2 regions of the Anaerococcoides asporogena genome follow, and region 2 is predicted to be linked to the other one. Evidence: riboswitches for the same ligand, from Rfam matches in the RefSeq annotation. Region 2 holds a riboswitch; the other holds the start of a gene.

Region 1 (3,402 bases), 110 kb from region 2:
AACCGATGCAGTCATCGTTCCCACCGAGAAAGTTCGGGGGATCCTGAACCGCTACGATGTCAAGACTGCGATTTATACGGTGCCCTCCGGCATCGATCTGACCCGCTTCCAGCGAGTCGATCACACTCAGGTGCGTCAGGAACTGCGGTCGCGGTACGGAATCGGGGAAGAGGAATTTGTCCTGCTGTCCCTGGGCCGGCTGGCCAAGGAAAAGAACATCGAAGAAATTGTCAGATTCCTGCAGAACTTGGATCCCGCCATTCGGCTGATGATTGTCGGCGGGGGACCCTATCAGGAAATTCTGGAAACCTATGTGGAAGACCTTGGGCTCAAGGACCGGGTGATTTTCAGCGGCATGGTAACTCCGGAGCGGGTTCCTGACTATTACCATATGGCGGATGCCTTTGTTTCCGGTTCCACCTCTGAGACGCAGGGACTGACCTATGGGGAAGCCCTGGCCTGCGGTCTGCCGGCAGTCTGCCGGCGCGACGGCGCCATCGAGGACGTCATCATCAATGGAGTGAACGGCTGGCAGTATGAGACCGGTGAAGAGTTCTGCGACGCGGTCAAGGCGCTGGCTTCAGATCCCCAGCTGAGAAAGTCAATGGGACAGGCCGCCCTGGAATCCTCCCGGCAGTTCTCCACGGAAGTTTTTTATGAGCGGGTCATGAAGGTTTATGAAGCAACCCTGAAAGGGCCGCGCAATCACCGGGCGTCACTGCCGGTCAAGCTGCGGCGCAAGCTCTATCAGTCCGTTGATGAAAATCTGGACCTGAACATGGATGACTGGAATCATCTGGGCACGTCCCGCTTCTAGCTGGGCCGCTGCGCAGCTGTTGGCAATTAATGCAATGATCATCAAATAATCAAGCTGACTGACCTTGAAGGCCGTCCGAATGTCGGGCGGCCTTGGCTGCGCGTTCAGAAGGAATCAGGGCAGGGCAGCTCAATGCCGAGTGCCAAGGCCGACGCTGAAGGCATTTCGGCAGGAACAGTCGGAGGGAATCCGGTTAATGAATTGCATGCAATTGAATTACTGCGTTGACAGTGCCGGCGGCATTTGTTAGGATGAATGAGAAAGAACCGGGGGTGCTTAATTTTTAAGCTGAGACAGGAGAAATCCTGAACCCGTATCACCTGATCTGGGTTATGCCAGCGTAGGGAAGGTCGGCAAATGCAAAAAAATTTACCGTTCCCTCGGGGGACGGTTTTTTTGTTAAAGTAAACAAGGTCAGCCCATCGGGAATCAACATTCCCCTGGGCGTAACAACGAGGAGGATATGATGAATTCAAGCATTGCGATTCAGATTTTACCAGGCGTGTCAGAGACCAGCGAAGTAGTTCGCATCGTGGATGAGGTGATTGACTACATTCGCAGGACTGGTCTGACTTATTATGTGGGTCCCTTTGAAACGACGGTGGAAGGTGACTTTGAGGAACTGATGGAAATTGCGAAACAGGCCCAGCTGATTGCAATCCAGGCCGGAGCGCCCTCCGTGTCGATGTACCTGAAATCCGTCTATCGGCCTTCGGGCGATCTTCTGACCATTGATGAAAAAGTTACAAAGCATCACCGATAAACTTTACAGCATCACGGCGATCGGACTGCTGGTGATTTTGTGGCAGGCTGTCTCCCTGGCGCAACTGGTGCCCAGCTTCATGCTGCCTTCCCCGGTGGAGGTGGTGCGGGCCTTTCTCCGGGATCTGCCACTGCTGATGATGCATGCGCGGGTTACCCTGTTCGAGGCGTTCCTCGGATTGATGCTGGGCATTGTCCTGGGTTTTGTCATTGCCCTGCTGATGGACCTGCTCAGAGGTCTGCGCAAAGCGCTGTACCCCCTGCTGGTTGTAACCCAGACGGTTCCGACGGTGGCGATCGCGCCGCTCCTGGTGCTGTGGTTTGGCTACGGCATCTTCCCTAAGGTGGTGCTCATTGTGCTCACGACCTTCTTCCCGATTGCGATCGGTCTGTTTGACGGCTTCCAGTCGGTGGATCCGGATGCCGTCAACCTGATGCGCTCCATGGGAGCCAGCCGGATGCAGATCTTCCGTCACATCAAGCTCCCCGGAGCCACCAACTCCTTTTTTGCCGCTCTGAAAATTTCAGCATCCTATTCCATTGTCGGCGCAGTAATTTCTGAGTGGTTGGGCGGATTCACCGGGTTGGGTGTCTACATGACGCGAGTGATCAAATCCTATTCCTACGATAAAATGTTTGCCGTCATTTTCCTGATCTCCGGCATCAGCCTCGTGCTGATGGCGCTGGTGAAATTTCTGCACCGCCGCATGACTCCGTGGGATCAGCCGGAAGCAGACAGTAACGAAAGCTGAGGCTGGATCTATAAGCAGAGGCTGATCCGAAAGCAGAGGTTCGAAACAAGAGCATAGGTAGGATTATAAGGAAAGAAGAATTTAATGTGGCCGGATCTTTCGGGCGAAGCTTCCGGAGGCGGCAGCTCGACAGGCATAGAGCTTGGAATTCGTGAAGAGTGACCGGGGCGGTTTCACAAGGGACAGCTTTTCAAGGGCGGACTTCTCAGAGGAAGGAGCACTTGGGTCAGGCTTGGGGGCAGCAACTGGTTCATTTTGATCAGGAGTGGGAGCAGAAGCCGGAACTTGCAATCAAGATTGAACAGAACATATTGAAACACTGAAATTCAGATGGACGAAGAAATAGAAGCATTTTTTTCAAGAGTAAGGAGAAGAAACCAAATGAAACGAAAACTAATCTCAGGATTCCTGCTGAGCACTCTGCTGGTGAGCTGCGCGCCTCAGGCGCCGGCCGTGACATCGGCCCCCGGCGCGGGCACCGGCCAGACACCGGCTTCGACCAGTGCGCCAGCCAGCCCGTCCACAGCAGGGGATCTGAAGAAAGTGACGGTCCTGCTGGATTGGACACCGAATACGAATCATACCGGGCTGTTTGTCGCCAAGGAAAAAGGCTACTTTGCCGAAGCAGGCCTGGATGTGGATATTCAGACTCCGCCGCAGGGTGGCTCGCCGCAGCTGGTGGCTGCCGGCAAAGCCGACTTCGGCATCGATTTCCAGGATACTCTGGCACCGGCTCTGGCCGCGGATTCACCGCTGCCTGTAACCGCAGTGGCTGCCATTTTGCAGCACAACACCTCGGGGATCATCTCCCGCAAGGGCGAGGGACTGGGCCGGCCCAAAGGCATGGAAGGAAAGAAATACGCCACCTGGGATAACCCGGTGGAGCAGGCCATCATCCGGAATGTGGTGGAAAAAGATGGCGGCGATTACAGCAAGGTTCAGCTGATTCCCAACAACATTACCGACGAGGTCGCGGCCTTGAAGACCCGGCAGGTGGATTCGGTCTGGATCTTCTATGGCTGGTCCGGCATCAATGCTCAGGTTTCCGGCTTCGATTTTGACTACTTTGCT
Region 2 (3,402 bases):
GCACTGTCTCAACAACAAATCCGGCGAAATTGTAGTGCCAGTGAAGATGCTGGCTACCCGCGATTGGACGGAAAGACCCCGTAGAGCTTTACTGTAGCTTAGCATTGAGTTTCGATATTTACTGTACAGGATAGGTGGGAGACGAAGAACCATGATCGTCAGGTCATGGGGAGTCACCGTTGGGATACCACCCTGTAGATATTGGGATTCTAACCGGAGACCAGGAAACGGGTCACGGGACATTGCTAGGTGGGCAGTTTGACTGGGGCGGTCGCCTCCTAAAAAGTAACGGAGGCGCCCAAAGGTTCCCTCAGGACGGTCGGAAATCGTCCATAGAGTGTAAAGGCAGAAGGGAGCCTGACTGCGACACCTACAAGTGGAGCAGGGACGAAAGTCGGGCTTAGTGATCCGGTGGTACCTCGTGGGAGGGCCATCGCTCAACGGATAAAAGCTACCTCGGGGATAACAGGCTGATCTCCCCCAAGAGTTCACATCGACGGGGAGGTTTGGCACCTCGATGTCGGCTCGTCACATCCTGGGGCTGAAGTAGGTCCCAAGGGTTGGGCTGTTCGCCCATTAAAGTGGCACGCGAGCTGGGTTCAGAACGTCGTGAGACAGTTCGGTCCCTATCCGTCGCGGGCGTAGGAAATTTGAAGGGAGCTGACCTTAGTACGAGAGGACCGGGTTGGACCAATCACTGGTGTACCAGTTGTCGCGCCAGCGGCATGGCTGGGTAGCTATATTGGGACGGGATAAACGCTGAAAGCATCTAAGCGTGAAGCCCACCCTGAGACAAGATTTCCCATGGAGTAATCCAGTAAGATCCCTTGAAGAACACAAGGTAGATAGGTGAGGGGTGTAAGTGCAGCAATGCATGCAGCTGACTCATACTAATCGATCGAGGGCTTGATCTTAAAAGAGTTAAAAATGATGAATTACGTTTGAAGAACTATATGCAGTCTTGAGGGAACAATAAAACCTCAAACCAATCCGGTGTTTATGACTGTAAGGGCTACACCCGTTCCCATCCCGAACACGATGGTTAAGCCTTATGGTGCTGATGATACTGCACGGGAAGCTGTGTGGAAAAGTAGGTTGACGCCGGTTTCGCATTTCCAATTTGGAAATGCAATATTCCGCGATAGCTCAATGGTGGAGCACTCGGCTGTTAACCGATAGGTTGGAGGTTCGAGCCCTCTTCGCGGAGCCAATGAGAGTCTGCACGATGTGCGGGCTCTTTATTTTTTTTTTTTTTTTTTGAATTGTCAATTCGTTGCAAGCACTGGAGCCAAAGTGATTATTTCATAACAGGCATGAGGTATTTAAATGGATGAATCGTTGGATTCCTGGATTTATTGTGAAGAAATTTCTCAGCAGACAGGTGATCGGGTTGACGCTGAGGGTGAACCGGTTGCAATTGAAAGATTGATCCCGTATAGTAGGAAGAGTAGAACAGAAGTGAATAGTGCCGGGGAGCTTGTTGGATCAGGCTGAGAGTAAGCGTAGGCTTAGACCCGTAACCTGATTTGGATAATGCCAACGGAGGGAGACTTGAATACAGTCATGGACTGTCGATGGACCAGCTTTGGGTTATCGGCGGTTTTTTTGCGTTTATTGCGGAATCAGGCCCGGCAGTTCACACTGAATTCGAGGAGGTGTCCAATGAGACGGGCGTTGACGATCGCAGGCAGTGATCCCAGTGGTGGTGCGGGGATCCAGGCGGATCTGAAGACTATGACGGCACTGGGCGTGTATGGCATGAGCGCGATCACAGCCCTGACCGCACAGAATACCATGGGCGTGACCGGGATTCATGAGGTTCCGGGGAAGTTCCTGAAGCTGCAGCTGGAAGCGGTGTTTACTGATATTGTGCCCCATGCGGTCAAAATCGGCATGGTGTCTTCCCGGGAGCTGATCCTGGAAATTGGCGAAGTCTTAAAGCAGTTCCAGGCACAGAATATTGTGCTGGATCCGGTGATGGTTTCCACCAGCGGGTCGCGTTTGCTGGAGGCCAGTGCTCAGGCAGCGCTGACGCAGGAACTGTTTCCGCTGGCCTGCCTGGTGACGCCCAACCGCTGGGAAGCTTCGCTGCTGGCGGAGCAGGCCATCGGCTCGGAAGGCGATATGGCGGAAGCGGCAAAACGGATCTATGAATGCTTTGGCACACCGGTTCTGGTCAAGGGCGGGCACAGCGTCAGCACAGCCAATGACGTACTGTACGACGGGCATCGCCTGACCTGGTTCCACGGGGATCAGATCAGCAATCCGAATACCCACGGCACGGGTTGCACGCTGTCCAGCGCCATCGCGTCCGGACTGGCCCTGGGCTGTGACCTGCCGGGAGCGATCGCTCTGGGCAAGCATTTTATCATCGGTGCCCTGGAAGCGGGGCTCGATCTGGGACATGGTTCGGGTCCGCTGCATCACGGCTGGAATCTGGAACAACGAATGATACTGTAAGAAATTGATTAAGGGGGAGATTATACATGAGAGAATATTCAACACAGATGGAAGCGGCACGCAAGGGGATTGTCACTCCGCAGCTACGCAAGGTGGCCGAGAAGGAACGCATGAGCGTGGAAGAACTGCTGCCGCTGGCAGCCAGCGGCAAAGTGGTTATCTGTGCCAACCACCGGCATGAGTGTCTGGATCCCAATGGAATCGGATCTATGCTGACCACCAAGGTGAATGTCAATCTGGGGGTGTCCAAAGATGTGCACAGTCTGGATGAGGAGCTGCAGAAAGTCATGGAGGCCGTGCGACTGGGCGGCCATGCCATTATGGATCTGTCCACCCATGGCGATACGCAGCCGTTCCGGCGCAAGCTGGTGGACGAGTGCCCGGCCATGATCGGAACCGTACCGGTGTATGATGCCGTCATTCATCACAAGCGCGACCTGAAGCACCTGACGGCCAGGGATTTTATTGACGTCATCCGCCTTCATGCCGAGGACGGCGTGGATTTTGTCACGCTGCACTGCGGACTGAACCGCAAAACCCTCGAACAGGTTAAGCAGCAGCGGCGGAAAATGAACCTGGTTTCCCGCGGCGGATCGCTGATCTTTGCCTGGATGTCCATGACCGGACAGGAGAATCCATTCTACGAATACTATGATGAGATCCTGGAAATCTGTCGGGAACACGACGTCACGATTTCTCTGGGCGATGCCTGCCGTCCGGGCTGTCTGGCTGACGCCAGCGATATCAGCCAGATTGATGAGCTGGTGCGCCTGGCAGAATTGACCCAGCGGGCCTGGGATCGCGATGTTCAGGTCATCGTGGAAGGACCCGGCCATATGCCGATGGATCAGATCGAAGCGAACATGAAGATTCAGTCCACGCTGTGCAAAGGGGCGCCGTTCTATGTCCTGGGGCCTCTGGTCACGGATATCGCTCCCGGCT

What was found. A riboswitch is a leader RNA that binds a small molecule or an ion and turns the genes downstream of it on or off. The one in region 2 is predicted to bind thiamine pyrophosphate.
Region 1: it holds a riboswitch for thiamine pyrophosphate, as region 2 does, so the genes downstream of both, P6M73_RS14435 (thiamine-binding protein) here and thiD (bifunctional hydroxymethylpyrimidine kinase/phosphomethylpyrimidine kinase) in region 2, are expected to answer to the same signal.

The regions. Positions count from the first base shown of each region.
Region 1 is NZ_CP120965.1:3,150,270-3,153,671, reverse strand. It holds gene P6M73_RS14440 (glycosyltransferase family 4 protein) at 1-817, shown strand, start outside; TPP riboswitch at 1,076-1,181, shown strand; gene P6M73_RS14435 (thiamine-binding protein) at 1,284-1,580, shown strand; gene P6M73_RS14430 (ABC transporter permease) at 1,552-2,331, shown strand; gene P6M73_RS14425 (ABC transporter substrate-binding protein) at 2,713-3,402, shown strand, end outside.
Region 2 is NZ_CP120965.1:3,035,826-3,039,227, reverse strand. It holds rRNA gene P6M73_RS13965 (23S ribosomal RNA) at 1-914, shown strand, start outside; rRNA gene rrf (5S ribosomal RNA) at 990-1,107, shown strand; tRNA gene P6M73_RS13955 (tRNA-Asn) at 1,136-1,210, shown strand; gene P6M73_RS13950 (hypothetical protein) at 1,327-1,494, shown strand; TPP riboswitch at 1,460-1,565, shown strand; gene thiD (bifunctional hydroxymethylpyrimidine kinase/phosphomethylpyrimidine kinase) at 1,663-2,460, shown strand; gene thiC (phosphomethylpyrimidine synthase ThiC) at 2,487-3,402, shown strand, end outside.